DNA from 2 places in the Telluria sp. PB2R4 genome. Region 1 is predicted to be linked to the other one. Evidence: riboswitches for the same ligand, from Rfam matches in the RefSeq annotation. Region 1 holds a riboswitch; the other holds the start of a gene.

Region 1 (10,216 bases):
GTGGCAAGCCGCCTTCAGCCGGCCATCCTCGACTACTGCGTCTTCGCCCACGCATCCAGCGAAAACGGCCATCGCCTGATGCTGGACGCGCTCGGGGCCCAGCCGCTGCTGCAGCTTGGCCTGCGCCTCGGCGAAGGCACCGGCAGCGCGCTGGCCCTGCCGCTGCTGCATGCGGCTGCCAACTTCCTGAACGAGATGGCGACCTTCTCATCGGCGCAGGTGAGCACCAGCGCACAACAGGAAGAATAGGACATGCAGCAGCTGCGCCTGTTCTTCATCGCGCTCCAGTTCTTCACACGCCTGCCGATCCCGCGCTGGGTCGGCTTCGAGCAGGAGTGGCTGCACCATGCGTCGCGCTACTTCCCTTTGGTCGGGATCGTGGTCGGCGCGATTGCCGCCGGGGTGTATGCCGCGGCCGCGCTCGTCTTCCCGGCGCCGGTCGCCGCAGTACTGTCCACCGCAGCGACCATCTACGCCACCGGCGCCTTCCATGAAGACGGTTTCGCCGACAGCTGCGATGGCCTCGGCGGCGGGATGACGCGCGAGCGCGTGCTCGAGATCATGAAGGATTCGCGCATCGGGGCGTATGGCGCCATCGGCATCGTGTGCATGCTGGGGGCGAAGTGCAGCGCGCTGGCGATGCTGCCGCCGGCCAGCGCCATCGGCGCCTTGCTGCTTGCCCATCCGCTGTCGCGCCTGGCCGCGAGTTCGCTCATCTGGCGCATGGAATATGCGCGCGCCGAAGGCAAGGCCAAGCCGCTGGCGGAACGCATGACGACGGCGGAATTCGCGATCGCTGCGGCCACCGTGGCGATCGCCGCCGCGCTGCTGCTCGCAAGCGGCACGCTCGACGTGGGCGCCCTGCTTGCCGCACTCCTCGCCGCCGGCGCCGCGACCTGGTGGCTGGCCCGCAAGTTCGCGCGCCGCATCGGCGGCTATACCGGCGACTGCCTCGGCGCGGTGCAGCAGCTGGCGGAAGCCGTGATCTATCTCGCCGTGCTGGCCACGCTCGGCCACGGCGCACTGGGGTAAGCATGCGGCTGGTCCTGGTCCGCCACCCGCAGCCGGACATCGCGCCCGGCCTGTGCTACGGCAAGACCGACGTCACCGCCTCCGCCAGCGCGGTGTCGCTGGTTGCCGACCGCCTGCGTGCAGCCGGCCTGCCCGGGCCCCTGCCCGTCTACGCCAGCCCGCTGGCACGCTGCGCAGCGCTCGCGTACGCACTCGAGGTTCCCGTCACCTTTGACGCCAGCCTGGCCGAGATGGACTTCGGCGCCTGGGAGATGCAGCCCTGGGATGCCATCCCGCGCTCCGAAGTCGACGCCTGGGCCGCCGACCTGCTGGGTTACCGCCCCGGAGGCGGCGAGAACGTGCTCGATGTGGCCCTGCGCGTTGCCGCCTTCCGCGACCAGCTCCACGCGTCAAGCCTCCCTGCCGCCCTACTCATCTGCCATGCCGGAACGATCCGCCTGTTGGCTGCCCTCCACGCCGGGGGTAGCGTCGAACAGGCGGCACTGCGCGCCGCCTCCAGCCCCAACCGCATCGGCTACGGCGAAGTCATCGTGCTGAAGGACTGACAACTTCCGCCAGTCTTGCCATATAATGGCGGCGTTTTGGTGCTCGCGGTTGTGTTCACGACCGCAGTTAAACGGGAAACACGAAGCCCTTCAACAAGGCCAATGTGTGCTGCCCCCGCAACGGTAAGCAAGTGCCGCGCTCGATGAATGACAAGCGCGGCGAACCGTCTTCCATGACCACTGTGCAGATGCATGGGAAGGTCGGACGGCCATACTTGCCAGCCCGGATACCGGCCAAAAGGTGGGAGCGTGCCAGCGGTGCGCTTCTGTTCAATCTGGCCTACGGGGACGTCGGCTGGTTGTCTTGATGTGAACATTTCATGAACTTTCCTGTAACCCGGCAAGCGGCCGCGCTTTCGCTTGCACTCGCTTGTGCTGCACCTTCCTTCGCCCAAACCCTCGACGCCGATACCGTCCTTGTCACCGCCAAACGCATGCCGCAGCGCGCGGCCGACGTCATCGCCGACACCACCGTCATCCATGCCGACGAGATCGCACGCTCTGGCGCCGGCTCGGTGGCCGACGTGCTGCAGCGCCAGCGCGGCATTGAAATCACCCGCAACGGCAGCGCCGGCGCCGCGACCAGCGTGTTCCTGCGCGGCGCCAACAGCAACGGGGTCGTGGTCCTGCTCGACGGCGTGCGCATCGGATCGGCCACCAGCGGCGTCGCCGCCTGGAACGCCGTGCCGCTCGGCGCCATCGAGCGCATCGAGGTCGTCTACGGCCCGCTCAGCACCCTGTACGGCGCCGACGCGATCGGCGGCGTGATCCAGATCTTTACCCGCAAGGGCGGCGGCGCCCCGGCGATCAGCGCGTCGGCCGGTGCCGGCAGCAATGCCACGCGCCAGGCCGACGCCAGTGTGCACGGCGCGGCCGGCGCCTTCCGCTACGCGCTCAGCGCGGGCCACGAAGAGTCGGATGGCTTCTCGGCCACGCGCCCCGGCGCCTTCGGCTTCAATCCGGACAAAGACGGCTACCGCCGCCGCAATGCCAACGGCCAGCTCTCCACTATCCTGGCGCCAGGCACGGAAGTCGGCGTCCAGTTCCTGCACAGCGGCCTGCGTGCGCAGTACGACAGCGGCAGCGCGGCCTACGACGTCCACAACGAGCAAGACCTGAACACGGCCGCCGTCTACGCAAGCACGCAGTTCACCACGCACTGGCGCAGTACCCTGCAATTTGCTCGCTCGGACGACAAGTCGGGCAGCTTCACCAGCGCCTCGGCATCCGGCGCCAGCCAGATCGACACCCGCCAGGACGAACTCACCTGGCAGAGCGCCATCGCGCTCGGTCCCGATACGCTGCAGCTGCTGGCCAGCCGCCGCGAAGAAGAGGTCGACTCCAGCGCCACTGCCGCCCTGTCGCGCAGCCGGGCGACCAATTCCTACGCGGCCGCCTGGTCGGCGATACGTGGCAAGCATCTGTTCGACGCCAGCGCGCGCCACGACCGCTCATCAAGCTACGGCAGCAGGAATACCGGCGCCGCCGGCTATGGCTACCGCTTCGGGAACGGTCTGTTGGCCACCGCGAGCGTCGGCACCAGCTTCCGCGCACCGACTTTCAACGAGCTGTACTACCCGAACTTCGGCCTGCCGACCAACCGGCCGGAAAAGGGGCGTAACCACGAAGCCGGCCTGCGCTACGACGCCGGCAGCCTGCGGTTTGACGCGACCTACTACCGCAATCGCCTAACCGACATGATCGTCTCGAGCACGCCCTGCCCGGGCCGTGCCGGCAGCTGCGCCTACAACGTTAACCGGGCGAAGCTCGAAGGCGCTACCCTGGCGGCCCAGACCCGGGTCGGCGCCGTCGATCTGCGCGGCAGCCTCGACTGGCAGGACCCGAAGGACGAGACCACCGGCAAGCGGCTGGCGCGCCGCGCGAAGAAGCATGCCAGTTTCAACGCTGACGGCAGCTGGGGAGCGGTCAAGGCCGGGGCCGAGCTGCAGCTCTCCGGCGAGCGCTTCGACGACGCCGCCAACCGCAACCGCCTGGGCGGCTACGGCCTGCTCAACCTGTACACTAGCTGGCAATTCGCACCGGGCGTGTCGTTGCTGCTGCGCCTGAACAACGCCGCGGACAAGCAGTACGAGCTGGCGCGCTACTACGGAACAGGCGGACGCACCTGGTTCGCAGGCCTGCGCTACGGCATCCGCTAGAGCATCCGAGAGGACACGCATGCATCACCCCGCTCATGCACACCGCCAACGCGCCATGCTCGTCATCGGCGCGCTGCTGCTGTGCGCCGTCGCCAGCCTGCTGTTTTCCGGCATGACCGGCTCGATCGCCGTGCCGTTGGCCGAGATTCCGGACGCCCTGCGCCAGCTGGCGCGCAGCTCCAGCAACAACGAGTCCGGCAGCCTGGCCGCATCGCTGCTGGAGCTGCGCGCCAGCCGTGCGCTCACTGCTTTTGTTACCGGCGGGGCGCTGGCACTGGCCGGGGTGATGATGCAGGCGCTGCTGCGCAACCCGCTGGCCGATCCCTATGTACTCGGCATCTCGGCCGGCGCATCGGTCGGCGCCCTGCTGGCACTGCTGCTGATGGCGGCCGCCATCGTTGTCGACCTGGCCGCGCTGGCCGGCGCGGTGGCGGTGTCGATGCTGCTGTATTTGCTGGCCCGGCGCGACCTCCGCGGCGGCTTGGCGCTGGAAGGCGGCACTTCGATGCTGCTGCTCACCGGCGTGATCCTGTCCTCGGCCTGCATGGCCCTGGTGACCCTGATGCTGTCGGTCGCCCCGGAAGGCCGGCTGCGCAGCATGATCTTCTGGATGATCGGCGACCTGGCCGGCGCGCCGCTGCGCCTGGCCCCCTGGCTGGTGCTCGGCGCGGCCCTGCTGTATGCGCTGCGCAGTGCGCGTGCCATGAACGTGGTGGCCTTGCACGCCGAGGCGGCCGCCACGCTGGGCATCCGCGTGGGCAGCCTGCGCAAGGGCCTGTTCTTCGTCTCGGGCGTGCTGACCGCCAGCGCCGTCACCAGTGCCGGCTCGGTCGGCTTCGTCGGGCTGATCGTGCCGCACGCCTGCCGCTTCGCCTTCGGCCCCGACCACCGGGTGCTGATCCCGGCGGCGGTGCTGACGGGCGGCAGCTTCCTGGTGCTGTGCGATACGCTGGCCCGCACCGTCATCGCACCGCAGCAGCTGCCGGTCGGCGCGATCACCGCGATCATCGGCGCGCCGGTGTTCCTTTATCAACTGCACCGCCTGCGGAGGTGACATGATCCGCACCGAACACCTCGACCTCCAGGCCGGCAGCCGTACGCTGGTGCGCCAGCTCGACTGGGCCGCGCGCCCCGGCGAATGCTGGAGCATCATCGGCCGCAACGGCGCCGGCAAGAGCACCTTGCTGCGCACGCTCGCGGGCCTGCATCCCCCAAGCGCCGGCACGGTCTTCGTCGGCGACCGCGCACTCGATCGCTGGGCGCCGGAGCAACTGGCGCGCGAGCGCGCCTTCCTGGCACAGTCGCGCCACGATGCGTTTTCGTACAGCGTGATCGAAACCGTGCTGTCGGCACGCCATCCCTACCATGCCGACCGCTATTGGGAAGGCAGCGACGACCACCAGGCGGCCATGGCCGCCCTGGAAGCGATGGAGGTGCGCGAGCTGGCCGGACGCGACGTGCGCACCCTGTCCGGCGGTGAACGCCAGCGCGTCGCCATCGCCGCGCTGCTGGCGCAGGACACGCCGCTGCTGCTGCTCGACGAGCCAGCCAACGCGCTCGACCTGGCGCACCAAGTCAGCGTCATGGGCCTGCTGGCACGCCTGTGCCGCGAACAGGGCAAGACCGTGGTCATGATCGGCCACGACCTGAACCTGGCCTACCGCATTTCCACCCACGCCCTGCTGCTCATGGGCGACGGCCGCTGGCAGGCAGGGCCGGTCGACACGACCATGCAGCCGGCGCTGCTGGGAGACTACCTCGGCCACCCGATCGACATGATCGAGCACGGCGGCCGCCGCATTTTTCTTCCCTATGAGGCAAGCGCATGAACGACATGACCCCAGACGAGATCGCGGCGCTGAACGAGCGCCACCGCCAGCGCATGGAGCGCAAGAAGGCCGTCATCGACGCCAAGATCGCCGCCGCCGACAAGGAGATCGGCATCCTCATCGTCAATACCGGCAACGGCAAGGGCAAGAGCTCGAGCGCCTTCGGCATGGTGACGCGTGCGCTCGGCCACGGCATGAAGGTCGGCGTGGTCCAGTTCATCAAGGGCGCGATGTCGACCGGCGAAGAGAAATTCCTGCGCCGCTTCCCGGATGAAGTCAGCTTCCATGCGATGGGCGAAGGCTATACCTGGGAAACCCAGGACCGCGAACGCGACATCGAAAAAGCCGGCGAGGCCTGGGAGCAGGCCCGGCGATTTTTGGGAGACCCGGCCTACGGCATGGTGGTGCTCGATGAACTGAATATCGCGCTCAAGTACCAATACCTCGACGTGCACACGGTCATCGCCGACCTGCTCGACCGCCCGGTGATGCAGCACGTGGTGGTCACCGGCCGCGCGGCACCGCCCGAGCTGGTGGCGGTGGCCGATACGGTGACCGAGATGAACGTCGTCAAGCACGCCTTCAAGGCGGGCATTGCTGCGCAGGCCGGGACGGAGTGGTGATGAACGGGGAGACGGGACGAGACTCCGGCGCCCGCGCCGTACTGGTCGCAGCAATGGCCTCCGGCCAGGGCAAGACCAGCGTCACCGCCGCCCTGGCGCGCAAGCTGCTGCGCCAGGGGCTGCGGGTACGCGTGTTCAAGTGCGGCCCCGACTTCATCGACCCGATGCTGCTGGCGCGCGCTTCCGGCGCGCCGGTGCATACGCTCGACCTGTGGATGGTCGGCGTCGACGAATGCCGGCGCCGCCTGCACGACGCGGCGCGCGAGGCCGATGCTATCCTGATCGAAGGCGTGATGGGCCTGTACGACGGCTCGCCCTCGGCGGCGGACCTGGCGCGCGAGTTCGCTGTGCCGGTGCTGGCCGTGATCGATGCCTCGGCCATGGCGCAAACGGCCGGTGCGGTGGCGCGCGGCCTGCGCGATTACGGCCCGGTACAGCTGGCCGGCGTGGTGGCCAACCGCATCGCCAGCGAGGGCCATGCCGCCATGGTGGCCTCGTCGCTGCGCGACATTCCACTCGTTGGCTGGCTGGCGCGCCAGGACAAGCCGCTGCCGGAACGCCATCTCGGCCTGGTATTGCCCGGCGAAGTCGACGGCCTCGACGCCCTGCTGGACGGGCTGGCCGACGATTTGCACTTCAACGACGAGGCCTGGAAGGCGCTCCCCAGGCTGGCGCAGTCGGCCCCGGCGTGGCCGGACCCCGGCCGCCTGCTCGATGGCCGCACGGTCGCCATCGCGCGCGACGCGGCCTTCTGCTTCCTCTACCCTGCCAATCTCGAGCTCCTGGCGCGGATGGGCGCGCAGCTGCGCTATTTCTCGCCGCTGGCGGACGAGCCGGTGCCGATCGATGCCGATGCCGTGTTCCTGCCGGGCGGCTATCCGGAACTGCATTGCGATGCGCTGGCGCGGGCCGGCCAGTGGCAAGCGTCGATCCACGCGGCGCAGCAGCGCCGTGTGCCGATCCTGGCCGAATGCGGCGGCATGATGGTGCTGGCCGACGGCCTGACCGACCAGGATGGCAAGCGCTGGCCCATGGCCGGGCTACTGCCGGGCGAGGTGCGGATGCAGCCGCGCCTGGCCGGACTCGGCGCCCACGCGATGCCGACCGACCAAGGCCCCCTGCGCGGCCACAGCTTTCATTATTCGACGCTAACGACGCCGGCGCCGGCGCAGATCCACACGGTCAAGACGACCAATGGCGCGCAGGGCGAAGCCGTGTACCGCGTCGGCTCGCTCACCGCGTCCTACTTCCACGCCTACTTCCCGTCCAACCCGCCGGCCGCCGCCGCGCTGTTCGGCGGAGGGGAACCATGAGCTGCACCCTGATACTGGGCGGAGCGCGCTCCGGCAAGAGCGGCTATGCGGAGCGGCTGGCGCAGGAGTCGGGCAAGGAAGTCGTCTACATCGCCACTTCCCGCGCCGGGGACGCGGAAATGGCGGCGCGCATCGTCCATCACCGCGAACGCCGTCCGGCGCACTGGCGGACGGTCGAGGAAGAACTGTCCCTTGCTGCAGCGCTGCGCGAATACTGTGCGCCGCAGCGCCTGGTGCTGGTCGATTGCCTGACGCTCTGGCTGAGCAACCTGATGTTCTGCGACGGACGCGATTGGCCGGAGGTGGGCGACGTAGCGCTGCCCGAGCGCTTTCACCAGGAGCGCGCGGCGCTGCTGGAACTGCTCGACGCCCGGCCGGCGGGCGACATCGTGTTCGTCTCGAACGAGGTCGGCATGGGCATCGTGCCCTGGGGCGCGCTGTCGCGCTGCTTCGCCGACGAAGCGGGACGGCTGAACCAGGCGGTGGCGGCGCGTGCCGACCGCGCTGTATTTGTCGCGGCCGGGCTGCCGCTGGTCCTCAAGGGGCATGCATGCTGAGCGGCTTGTCGATGGCGCAGCTGGCCTGCCTGCTGCTCGCGGGCGTGTGGCTCGACCTGCTGCTGGGCGAAGCGCGGCGCTGGCACCCACTGGTCGGTTTCGGCAAGCTGGCGCTGGGCATCGAGCACCGGCTGAACCACGGCGGCCGGCCCTTCGCCCGTGGACTGCTGGCCTGGGTGCTGGCCGTACTGCCCCTTGCAATGCTGGCGTGGCTGGCCACGGAACATGCCGGCCTGTGGCTGCACGCGATCCTGCTCTATGTGTGTATCGGACTGCGCAGCCTGCGCGACCATGCGCTGCCCATCGTCGATGCCCTGCGCGCGGGCGACCTGGAGACGGCGCGCATGCGCACTTCCAGGATCGTCAGCCGCGACACCCACGACGCCCAGGAAACCGATCTGGCGAAAGCAGGTGCCGAGTCCCTGCTCGAGAACGGTAATGACGCGGTGTTCGGGACCCTGCTCTGGTTCCTGGTGGCGGGCGGCGCCGGCGCCGTCCTGTTCCGGCTGGCGAACACCCTCGATGCGATGTGGGGCTACCGGAACGATCGCTTCCTTCTGTTCGGCCGGGCGGCGGCGCGCATCGACGATGTGCTGAACTATGTGCCCGCGCGGCTGACCGCACTCTCGTATGTCGTCCTGGCGGGAGCGGCCGGCGCCCGCGCGTGGCGGTGCTGGCACACCCAGGCTCCGGCCTGGAGCAGCCCGAATGCCGGGCCGGTCATGGCGAGCGGCGCCGGTGCGCTCGGCGTGTCGCTCGGTGGCGCCGCGGTCTACGACGGCCAACTGGAGCAGCGCCCACTACTTGGCACGGGACCGGCCGCCACCGCAACCGACATCGTGCGCGCATGGCGCCTGGTGCTGTGGACTACCGCACTGTGGCTCGGCCTGGCCTGCGCCGCCGCGCTCGTCCTCGCCTGGAGACAGCATGCTTGAACACGGCGGCGCCCTGCGCGAAGCCGCGCGCCTGTATGGCCGCGACGACTGGATCGACCTGTCGACCGGCATCAACCCGCATGGCTATCCCGCACCCGCGCTGCCGCCGGATGCCTGGCACCGCCTGCCCGAGCCGGATCCGGCGCTTGGCGCGGCCGCCTGCGCATACTACGGGGCGAAATCCCTGCTGCCGGTAGCCGGCACGCAGGCGGCGATCCAGGCGCTGCCGCGGCTGCGCGCGCCCTCGCGCGTGACCGTGTCGGCGCCTTCGTATGCGGAACACGCGCACGCCTGGGGACAGCATGGGCACCTGTTGCGGCTTGCCTCGTATGCGGAGCTGGAGTCCACGATCGACAGCAGCGAGGTCGTGGTGGTCGTCAATCCCAACAACCCGACCGGCGAGACGATCGCACCCGTACGCCTGCTGGACTGGGCCGCACGGCTGGGTGCGCGCGGCGGCTGGCTGGTGGTCGACGAGGCCTTCGGCGATACCGATCCGACACTGAGCGTGGCCGCCCACGCGGGCCAGCCCGGACTCATCGTCCTGCGCTCGGTCGGCAAATTCTTTGGACTGGCCGGACTGCGGCTGGGATTCGTCGGCGCCGATGCCGCGCTCATGGGCGCGCTCGCAAGCCTGCTGGGGCCGTGGGCCGTCAGCGGTCCAGCACAAGTCGTGGCGCTGCAAGCATTGCGAGATACGCAATGGCAGCAGACGAGCTTCGCCCGGCTGCAGAAGTCCGGCCTGCGCATGCGCAGCTTGCTGGAAGCGCAGGGCATCCGGGCGGCGGGCACCCCGCTCTTTCACTGGTGGCCGGAAGCGCGGCCGGAAGCATTTCACGCGCACGTGGCAAGCCACGGTATCTGGTGCCGCCTGTTCCGCGAGAACGCGCGCGGCATCAGGATCGGATTGCCCCCAAGCGAAGCCGGGTGGCAGCGGCTGGAAACAGCACTTCAGGAATGGAACAACCAACGATGAAACGAATGATCTTCCTGGCCCTGGCCCTGGCGGCGCCGCTGGCCGGCGCAGTGACGGTGCGTGACGACGCAGGCAATGCCGTCACGCTCCACAAACCCGCCGCGCGCGTGATCTCGATGTCGCCACACGTCACCGAAGTTCTCTTCACGGCGGGTGGCGGCAGCCGCATCGTAGGCACGGTCAACTACAGCGACTTCCCGGAAGCCGCGAAAAACATCCCGCGCATCGGTTCGAACCGCGAGATCGA
Region 2 (10,216 bases), on a different contig from region 1:
GAAGCCGGCCCGCAGCGTAAAATAGCGTCCTGACGAAGATTTAGAAAGCACAGCATGTCGATACAATGGTTCCCGGGGCACATGAACGCGGCCAAGAAGGAAGCCGCCGAGCAGATGGAGAACACCGATCTGGTGATCGAAGTCCTCGACGCCCGCCTGCCCGAGGCGAGCTGCAACCCGCTGGTAGAACAGTTGCGCAAGTTCCGCCAGCGTCCCTGCCTCAAGATCTTGAACAAGGTCGACCTGGCCGACCCGGCGGCCACGGCGGCCTGGAAGGCGTATTACGACGCCCAGGAAGGCGTGACCGCCTACCCGATGACGACCAAGAAGCCGGGCGACGTCGCCCGCATCCCGGACATCTGCCAGTCGCTGGCGCCGCACCGCGGCGTGCCGACCAAGCCGCTGCGCATCATGATCATGGGCATCCCGAACGTCGGCAAGTCGACCCTGATGAACGCGCTGCTCAAGAAGCGGGTCGCCAAGGTGGGCGACGAGCCCGCCGTGACCAAGGTCCAGCAGAAGCTCTACCTCGGCAAGCACATCGTGCTGGTCGACACCCCGGGCATGCTGTGGCCGAAGATCGCGATGGCGAGCGACGGCCTGATGCTGGCGGCCAGCCACGCGGTCGGCACGAATGCGCTGATCGAAACGGAAATCGCGGAATTCCTGGGCAACTTCATGCTGGAGCGCTACCCGCAGCTGCTGACGGCGCGCTACGGCTTCCAGACCGAGGGGCTGGACGGCATCTCCGTGATCGAGCACGTGGCCCAGCGCCGCGGCTTCCGCGTGCGCGGCGGCGAGTTCGACTACGAGAAGGCGGCGCACGTGCTGCTGCACGACTACCGCACCGGGGCGCTGGGGCGGATCAGCCTCGAAACGCCGGAGACCCGCGCCGCGGCGCTGGCGCGCCATGCGGCGGAGGTGGCGGAGAAGGCGCGCATCGCCGAAGAGAAGGCGGCGGCGAAGGCCGAGGAAGCCGCGCGCGGCAAGCGCGGTACATAAGCGTCGTTTCGGGTCAACCGAACCGGAAACTGGATACCGTCAGCGACCCAAAGAAATCCTCTTCGTGATACACGCACGCCGCCGGCTCCTCTTCGGCGGCGCCCAGCGCCACCATCAGCGGCAGCAGGTGTTCCTCGCGCGGATGCGCCGCCCGCGCCATCGGCGCTTCTTCCCAGCGCAGCAGCGCCGCGGTGCGTTCGCGCGGCGCCAGCGCCATCGTTTCCTGCAGCCAGCCGTCGAAGGCGCTCGAGGCCGCAGCCCCGCTTGGGCCGAACTGGCGCAGGTTATGGAAGGACAGCCCGCTGCCCAGGATCAGCACCCCTTCGTCGCGCAGCGGCGCCAGCGCGCGGCCGGCCTCGATGTGGGCCTGCGGGTCGAGGTCGCGCCGCAAGGACAGCTGCACCACCGGCATCTGCGCCTCCGGATAGACCGGATACAGCATCGAAAACGTGCCATGGTCGAAACCGCGCGTGGGATCGAGCCCTGCCGGGTGTCCGGCGGCGCCCAGGAGCGCGGCGACCTGCTCCGCCAGCGCCGGGTTGCCGGGTGCCGGATAAGTAATCTGGTAGGTGTGTGGCGGGAATCCGCCGTAGTCGTAGATCATGCCGGGCGCGCTGCCTGACGACACCATGAAGCCCGGCGTCTCCCAGTGACTGGTCACGACCAGCACCGCCTTCACGGCGTCGCCATGGGCCTGCCGGATCGCGGCCAGCGAGGCCGCCAGTTTGTCGTAGGCGCTGCCGGTCTGTTCCTTCATCCACGGCCACGGTCCGCCGCCGTGCGACACGAAATAGCTGGGCAATCGCATGGGTGCTCCTCGTTCAGTCGAAGCACCCATGGTAGCCGATCGCGAAACTCAGCGTGCGCCGGCGCCCCGTGCCAGTTCCATCAGCCCGAACAGGCGCGCGCAGCGCATCCAGGCCAGCGCCAGCACCGCCAGCTGGGTCAGCAGCAGCCCGCCGAGAAAGCTGCCCGCGCCCAGCGCCGGCAGGTTCAGGCGCGCCGCCGCCAGCGCACCGGCCAGGACCAGCCCGGCCAGGGTGATGCCGGCATACAGGCCGAACATGGCCAGCGGCCGGCGCGCCATCAGGCCAAGGCCGTCGCACCAGGCCAGCACCGCCGAGGTGCGGCGGCGGTCCAGCGCCAGCACCGCGCGGCCGGCATCTAGGGTCGCGTGGGCCAGCAGCAGGAGCAGGGCGCCGACCAGCAGGGCGGCCAAGGCCGCGTTGGCCGCCGAGGACTCGAGCACGGCGTCGGGCTGGTCGGCCACGGAGGCCACCATCCCGCCCAGGAAAGCCGCCACGCCGAGTGGCACGACGGCCCAGAGCAGCATGCGCAGCAGGCGCCCGTATTCGCGCACGCCGCCGGCAGCCAGCTGCGCGAAGCCGAGCGGTGCCGGGGCGCGCGCGGCCGTGATGGCGGCGCCGGTCAGGAGTGGCGACAGCAGCAGCGTCAGCACCAGCGCGACGCTGCCGCCGGCCTTGACGGCCGAGGCGTGCTGCGCGTGCAGGCCGACCAGGTCGGCGATTGCCACCAGGTCGAGGCGCTGGGCCAGGGCAGCTGCCCCGGCCGTGCGGTCGAAAGCGGCGCCCAGCCAGGTCCAGACCGGCAGCGCGGCTGCCAGGGTGGGCAGCAGCAGGGCCAGCAGCCAGAGCAGCAGCAGGCGCCATTGCAGGGCAGGGCGCAGGGCTAGCAGGACACTGCGGCGGGCGCCAGGGGCGGCCTGTGGCGCCCGGGCCGGCGCGAGGGGAGCGGTCGTGGTCGTCATACGTTGGCGATCAGGGACAGGATGAGTTGATAGAAGGCCGCCGCGTCGCTCGCCCAGCGGGTCGAGGCGCTGCGGTTGGGTTCGATGGTGCGGCTGTCGTCGAGCTTGTTCACGTCGAGGTAGTGGCTGCGGCGCGGATCCAGCTCGGCCGACACGGCGCGCGCCGGCTTCACGAAGGTGAAGCTGCGCCATTTTTCGTCCGGCGAGGCGGCCTTCCAGGCCACCGTCTCGCTGCTGCCGTCGGCGAAACGCACCACCAGCGTCTGCGGCACGCTGGCGCCGTCGCGGCGCACGGTGACCTCGGTACGCCAGGGGAAGGGGCCGGCGCTTTTGCCTGCACCCGGGTTGGCCTTTTTCCAGTCCGCGCGCAACTTCGCCACGTGTTTGTCGACTTCGACCTGAGTATCCGTGACGCGCTTGCCGTCGGTGAGGCGGGTGCCGGCCAGCGGCAGTACTTCTTCGCTCGAGAGCTTGGCAAGCTTGTCATCGACGCGCGCAACCGCATACACCTGCTGCGCGAACACCTCCTCGACGGCGGCACGCTCGCCGCTGCCGTCGGCCAGCGCCTCGCGCAGGTCGGCGATGCTCGGGTGGCGGAACTTCCAGCGCCGGTAGTATTCCTTGAAGCCGCGTTCCATCGCCTCAAGGCCGATGCGTTCCTCGAGGTCGCGCAGTATGACCGCACTGCGGGTGTATACCGGCCCGATTCCCTGCAGGCGGTTCCAGGCGTTCTGGCCCGGGGCGTCGGCCGGCCGCTCGCGCGGCGTGCCCAGGCGGCTGATATCGAAGCTGTCGAATGCCGGGTCGATGCCGATCCGCTTCAGGAAAGCCGGCGCCGGGTACACCAGCTGGCGGCGCTCGCGCATCATGCGGCTCTCCCAATAGGAAGTCAGGCCCTCGTCGAGCAGCGGTTCCTCGAACTCGTTGCTGGCCAGGATGCCGTAGAAGTAGCCATGGCCGAACTCGTGGATGGTGACCGTGTCGAGTGCATATTCGTCCAGCGACCTGGGCGCAACCTCGGCATGGCCGGACGCGGTGATGAAGGTCGGGTATTCCATGCCGCCCGCTTCCTGCGCGTTGTAGGGCGGGATCACCACGGTGAGCGTGCGGTAGGGGTAGGGGCCGAGCTTGCGCGAGAAGTAGGCCAGCGAATCCTTGGCCGCTTTCATCGCCGGCTTGGCGCTGGCCTCGTACTCCGGCGGGTAGAGCACCCGTACCGTCACGGTGGGGCTGCCCGGGCCGGTCCAGGTCTCGACCAGCGGGCGGGCGCTGCGCTTGTCCGCGGTCCAGGCGAAATCGTGCACGTCGTGCTGCACGTAGCGGTGGGTGAGCATGCCGTTCTTCTCGACGGGCGCGCCCTGCAGTTCGCCGGTGGCGCCGACCGTATACCCCTTGGGGACGGTGAGGCTCACATCGTAGCTGCCGAAATCGGCGTAGAACTCGGACTCCATGTGGAACTCATGGGCGTTCCAGCGCGGCGCCGTGGCCCCGCGCTCGCCCGGCAGTTCGAGCACGGCGATCTTCGGGAACCATTGCGCCACCAGGTGGAAGCTGCCGAAGTAGCCGGTGCGTGCGATCACGCGCGGCAGCTGGGTGGCAAAGGCCATGTCGAGCGTCGTGGCCGCGCCCGGCGCCACCGGCTCGGGCAGGTCGAGGCGCGCCACCGTGTGGTCGGTGGCCGGGCCTCCGTCGGGCTGGACGAAGCGCCACGGCACCGCCGCGCCGCCCTGCTTGATGCTGCGCAGGGCAATGTGGCCCCAGTTGCCCTCGCCCAGGTCGACGCCGCTGCGAAAACCTTCGCCGCGCAGGCGCTGCTCGGTGAAGAAGCTGCTGCCCTCGCCCTCGAAGGCGTTCATGTAGAGGTGCACGTAGACGCTGCGCACCGGTACCGCGCTGCGGTTGCGCCAGGTGAGCTGCTGCTGGCCGGTGACGAGGTGCTTGTCCGGGTCAAGCGTGGCGGCGATGCGGTAGCTCACCACGCGGTCGGACAGCGTCGCGTGGTCGCCGTCGCGGATGCCGCCCCAGGCATCCAGGCTGCTCGGTACGGTGACGGCGGCGGCATTGGGCGCCGCCAGCGCGATGCCGTCCAGCGAGGGCGTGCTGGCCGGCGCAGGCGCGTCGGCCTGGGCGAACCAGGCCGAGCCAGCCCCTGCGGCCAGCAATGCCGCCACGAGAAGCGCGCGCAAGCCGTGTCGGCTTCCTAGAATCTGCATGCAGGACTCCCTTTCGGTCGATGTTGTTCTGGTATGCGTCCGACTATAGCCAGAAGATTAAAAAATTTCCAAGCGTTTAGGATAGAAGTACAAATAAGGCGACGGAATGCGGGAAAAGCTTGTCAGGTTATAATCGCGGCGTTCTGGTGCCCGCGCATGCGATCCGCATGCGCAGTTAAACGGGAAACACGAGGCAAAGGCGCTGCGCGCCAACGCTAACGTGTGCTGCCCCCGCAACGGTCAACAAGCGTCATCGACTCTGATGACAGGCTGCCTCGAAAACCACTGTGCGCAAGCATAGGAAGGTGGGGCAGTCAGTCTTGCAAGCCCGGATACCGGCCAGACAGGTGGAAGCACGCGCGTGTCCATGACAAGCGCGGCTTCCGTTGAACTCCGGTGTGCGGGGACGCAGGCCGGTGCCATTACCGAGAACATCCAATATGAAATTTGCCATCAAGCCGCTCGCGCTGGCCTGCGCTTTGTCCCTGTCCGTCCTGGCCGCCAATGCAGCCGCCGACACCGTTGCGTCGGATGCCCCGGCCTCGATCGTCATCACCGGCGCGCGCTTCCCGGCGCAAGCCGCCAGCGCGCCGATCGGCGCTACCGTGATCACCGCCGAGGACATCCGCCGCGCCGGCGCCACTGACGTCAATGCGGCGATCCGCAAGGTCGGCGCTGTGTACGGCCGCCAGAGCCTGGACGCCTCGCCCGACTTCGCGCTCGACCTGCGCGGCTTCGGCGCCAACAGCGCCCAGAACCTGGTGATCCTGGTCGACGGCGTGCGCCTGAACGAGAACGAACTGACCAATGCCGTGCTGTCGAGCATCCCGGTCGATACCGTCGAGCGCATCGAGATCGTGCGCGGCGGCAGCAGCGTGCTGTACGGCGAAGGCGCGACCGGCGGCGTGATCAACATCATCACGCGCCGCGCCGCCGAGCAGGGCACCCACGGCTCGCTGTTCGCCGAGGCCGGACGCTTCGATGCCCACGACCTGCGCGCCTCGCTGACCCATGGCGCCGGCCCGCTGGCCTTCGACCTGGCGCTGGCCGACCGCGGCACCGACAACTACCGCGCCAACAGCGAATTCAAGCAGAAGACCGCCAGCGGCGGCGTGCAGGTCCGCTATGGCGCCGGCCGCGCCGGCCTGCGCTTCGAGCGCTCGGAGCAGGACGCGCGCTTCCCCGGCTCCCTGACCGAAGCACAGTTCCTGGCCAATCCGCGCCAGACCTTCACGCCGGACGATTTCGGCACCCTCGATACCGACCGCCTCAGCGCCTTCGTGGAACACCGCATCGGCGCCGTCGAGCTGGCGGCCGAGCTGTCGCGGCGTGAACGCGAGGTCGAGGCCAATTATTTCTACCTGAGCGGCGGCACGAAAGTCGCTTCGCGCTCGCGCTACGACGCCAGCCAGACCCAGTTCTCGCCGCGCCTGCGCCACACGGTCAGCCTGGGCGACAAGCGCAACGAACTGGTTGCGGGCATCGACCTGGTGCGCTGGGAGCGCCAGACCAGCTCGGATTTCTCGCGCGGCGATGCCGAGCAGGACTCGAAGGCCTTCTACCTGCGCAACGAAGTCCTGTGGAATGCCCCCAATAACGCGCGGCTGGCGTTTGGTGGCCGCCACGAACGCTTCACCAAGGACTACTCCGACCCGCTGGCCTTCCCGCCGGTGCTGAACGAGCACCGCAAGCAGTCGATCAATGCCTGGTCGCTGGAGGGGAGCGTCGACGTGCTGCCGCAGGTGAACCTCTTCGCCAAGGCGGGCCGCAGCTACCGCATCGCCAACGTGGACGAGAACAGCCTGCGCTCCGGTCCCGAAGTGCTGGCGCCGCAGACCTCGCGCGACCTGGAGCTGGGTGTGACCCTTGGGGGCGCCGAGCGCCAGCTGAGCGCGCGCCTGTTCCGCCACCGCCTGACGGACGAGATCTTCTACGACCCGACCATCGGCTGGGGCGCCAACACCAACCTCGATCCGACCCGCCGCCAGGGCCTGGAGCTGGAAGCGCGTTATGCCTTGGCGAACGACCTGCGCCTGACCGGCCAGTGGCAGCGCGTCGAGGCCGAGTTCACCGCCGGCCCCAACGCAGGCCGCGAGATGGTGCTGGTGCCGAAGAACGTCGTCACCGTGCGCGCAGCCTGGACTCCTGCGGGTGGCCACAGCGCCGACATCGGCGCCCAGTGGGTCGACAGCCAGCGCTACGGCAACGACTTCAGCAACAGCTGCGGCGCGCGCATTCCGTCATATACCACCATCGATGCGCGCTACGCCTACCGTGTGGCCGGCTGGGAAGCGGCCGTCACCGCGCTCAACCTGGCGGACCGCCAGTACTACAGCAACGCCTTCGGCTGCCGCTCGGGCATCTACCCGAGCGACGGCCGCCAGCTGAAGCTGTCGCTGCGCTACGACTTCTGATGGCCGCGTCCCGACAATTCATGGCTGCCTTGCTGGTCCTGGCCCTGGCCTCCGCCGCTGCCCCTGCCCAGGCGGCGGTGACCGTGGTCGACGATGCCGGCCGCCGCGTTACCGTGCAGCAGCCGGCGCGGCGCGTCATCTCGATGGCGCCGCACGCCACCGAACTGCTGTTCGCGGCCGGCGGCGGCGCGCGGGTGGTCGGGGCGATGAACTACAGCGACTATCCGGAGGCGGCCAAAAAGATTCCGCTGGTCGGCAGCAACAGCGTGATCGACATGGAGCGGGTGCTGGCCTTGAAACCCGACCTGGTCGTGGTCTGGCATACCGGGAACACGGCGCGCCAGATTGCCCAGATCGAGTCGCTGGGCGTACCGGTCTTCCACAGCGAGCCGCGCAAGCTGGGGCAGGTGGCCGACAACGTCGAGCGCCTGGGGCAGTTGCTGGGCACGCAGGCAGCGGCGGCAAGCGCCGCTGGCGCCCTGCGCGCCAGGCTGGCCGGCCTGGAGGCGCGCTACGCCAGGCGCGCGCCGGTAACCGTGTTCTACCAGATCTGGGACCAGCCGCTGTACACGCTCAACGATGCCCAGATCGCCAGCGACGCGATCCGCGTCTGCGGCGGGCGCAACGTGTTCGGCAGCTTGAGCGTCGTGGCGCCGGAAGTCGGCATCGAGGCGGTGCTGGCAGCCGATCCGGAGGCGATCATGGCGGGCAAGCGCTACGATCCGGCCAACCCGGGGCTCAAGCTGTGGGCGCCATACAAGACCATGACAGCTGTGAAACGGGGCAACCTGCTGACGGTGGATGGCGAATTGCTGACGCGCCCGGGGCCGCGGGCCGTAGACGGGGCTGCGTTGTTGTGCGAGGCGTTGGAAGGGGTGCGGCAGCGTCGGCCGAAGTGACTGATCCATCCTCCGTGTCCCCAAGTTAATTCCGTAAGCAAATGCAAAATTCAGCCCTTCCTCAGAATGAAGGGCCAAAAAAGTGGTAACCTGCCGGCGTTTGCTCAATCAATTGTGGAAGGAAACCTATGCGTTCTCTGCGTTTTGCCCTCATCGCCGCCACCATGGTCGCCAGTACCGCGTTCGCGTCGCCTGCCGACCCGAAGAACGGTGTCGATTACCAGACCCTGGCCGCGCCACAGCCGGTGCAGGCGACGGGCAAGAAGGTCGAGGTCATCGAATTCTTCGCTTACCACTGCCCGGCCTGCAACATGCTGGAACCGGCCTTCAACGGCTGGGTCAAGAAGCAGGGCGACAACATCCAGGTGCGCCGCATCCACCTGCCGTTCCAGGGCCCGGCGGATCCGGAAGCCCACCTGTTCCTGACCCTCGAGGCGATGGGCAAGCTCGACCAGTACCACCACCGCGTGTTCCAGGCCGTGCACGTTCAGCGCCAGCGCCTGATGAAGGATGACCAGATCATCGAGTGGGCGGTCAAGAATGGCCTGGACCGCGCCAAGTTCATGGAAACCTGGAACTCGTTCGGCGTCACCACCAAGCTGCGCCGCCTGCAGCAGGTCTCCAGCGCCTACAAGGTCTCCGGTACCCCGACCATCATCATCGACGGCAAGTACGTGGTCTCGCCGAGCCAGGTGGCCGAAGCCAACAAGATCCAGGACGTCAACGCGATGCTGCAGGCGACCACCCAGGTCATGGACGCTCTCGTCAAGAAGGCTGCCGCCACGAAATGAGCAAGGATGTCGAACGCGAAGTCCTCAAGATGTACGATGGGTCCCGGCCCAACGAGGACGACCTGTTTGAGACCAGCAATGTGAACCACATCGCGTGGTCGCTGGCGGTGTTCTTCGCGGGCGTCGCCGTCTGGCTGGCGATCGCCCTCGTCAACGCCGAGAACCAGCGCTACGCCCTGATGACGAACAAATGCCCCGATCCGCTCTTCAAGGGCGGCATCGACAAGGCATGTCTGGTGACCGTGCATTCGCGCGACCACTGGTGGGAACACCTGTGGTACGGGGTCACGCACATCCGTGCGCGGCCGGAGCAGAGCGGCCGCTGATCTTTCCTTGCGCTGATCCTATGGGGTCAGCGCTTTCCTCTCTTCCAGCGTCAGCACCTGGACCGGCTTCACCGGGTCCTTCGTGCCCTGCCGGAAGAAGGGATTGTCCCGGTAGCCGCCGCCCAGGCGCGCCTTCACCAGCATCGTCCCCACCTTGAACACCACCCCGGCCGTGGCCAGTCCGCTCGACGCTACCTGCCCCGATGCCGACTCCGTCTCGACCCGGCAGCGCAGCGGGCCGAGTGTACGCGCGAGCTCCTCATCGGACGCATCCAGGCAGGCGCGCACCAGCCCGACATAAGCAGTGCGCGGATCGCGCGGCGTATTGCCGATCGGCGTGCGGCAGCAGCTGGCGTACCAGCGGTACAGTCCTTTCGGGCCGAGCGACATGCAGGCCAGGTGTTCCAGGCCGGCGTCAAAGCGCACCGCGGCGGGCAGGGTGGCGGCCACCTCGGTGCCGCCCGCGCTGTCCAGCACGCCCGTGCCGAGGAAACGGCCGTAGGCCTGGCAATCCTTGCAATAGCAGACGGCGCGCGCCGCCACGCGGCGCTCGTCGACCTGGCCGCGCAACTGGCCGCAGCGGCAGCGTAAGGCGATCGTCATGTCATGTCTCCACTCGGGATGTTTCGGTTGTCGATGGTTTGGTTCAGGCGGGCAGGGTGATCACGAAGCGCGCCCCGCCCAGCGGCGAGCTTTCCGCGCGCAGGCTGCCGCCGTGCAGGGCCACGGCCTTGCGCGCGATCGACAGGCCCAGGCCGAAGCCGCCGGTGGCACGGTCGCGGCTGCGGTCGAGCCGGTAGAAC

Evidence for each region. A riboswitch is a leader RNA that binds a small molecule or an ion and turns the genes downstream of it on or off. The one in region 1 is predicted to bind cobalamin.
Region 2: it holds a riboswitch for cobalamin, as region 1 does, so the genes downstream of both, AC56LU_RS15875 (TonB-dependent receptor) here and AC56LU_RS23845 (TonB-dependent receptor domain-containing protein) in region 1, are expected to answer to the same signal.

What each region holds. Positions count from the first base shown of each region.
Region 1 is NZ_JCASIC010000023.1:2,670-12,885, reverse strand. Features, by position in the region: gene cobT (nicotinate-nucleotide--dimethylbenzimidazole phosphoribosyltransferase) at 1-249, shown strand, start outside; gene AC56LU_RS23855 (adenosylcobinamide-GDP ribazoletransferase) at 253-1,032, shown strand; gene AC56LU_RS23850 (histidine phosphatase family protein) at 1,035-1,577, shown strand; cobalamin riboswitch at 1,598-1,830, shown strand; gene AC56LU_RS23845 (TonB-dependent receptor domain-containing protein) at 1,898-3,736, shown strand; gene AC56LU_RS23840 (FecCD family ABC transporter permease) at 3,756-4,790, shown strand; gene AC56LU_RS23835 (ABC transporter ATP-binding protein) at 4,792-5,565, shown strand; gene cobO (cob(I)yrinic acid a,c-diamide adenosyltransferase) at 5,562-6,188, shown strand; gene AC56LU_RS23825 (cobyrinic acid a,c-diamide synthase CobB) at 6,188-7,501, shown strand; gene cobU (bifunctional adenosylcobinamide kinase/adenosylcobinamide-phosphate guanylyltransferase) at 7,498-8,058, shown strand; gene cbiB (adenosylcobinamide-phosphate synthase CbiB) at 8,052-8,993, shown strand; gene cobD (threonine-phosphate decarboxylase CobD) at 8,986-9,969, shown strand; gene AC56LU_RS23805 (cobalamin-binding protein) at 9,966-10,216, shown strand, end outside.
Region 2 is NZ_JCASIC010000009.1:84,392-94,607, reverse strand. Features, by position in the region: gene ylqF (ribosome biogenesis GTPase YlqF) at 55-1,002, shown strand; gene AC56LU_RS15890 (DODA-type extradiol aromatic ring-opening family dioxygenase) at 1,016-1,810, opposite strand; gene AC56LU_RS15885 (hypothetical protein) at 1,859-2,770, opposite strand; gene AC56LU_RS15880 (M1 family metallopeptidase) at 2,767-4,983, opposite strand; cobalamin riboswitch at 5,111-5,341, shown strand; gene AC56LU_RS15875 (TonB-dependent receptor) at 5,424-7,397, shown strand; gene AC56LU_RS15870 (cobalamin-binding protein) at 7,418-8,296, shown strand; gene AC56LU_RS15865 (thiol:disulfide interchange protein DsbA/DsbL) at 8,425-9,087, shown strand; gene AC56LU_RS15860 (hypothetical protein) at 9,084-9,413, shown strand; gene AC56LU_RS15855 (DUF6151 family protein) at 9,432-10,016, opposite strand; gene AC56LU_RS15850 (ATP-binding protein) at 10,060-10,216, opposite strand, start outside.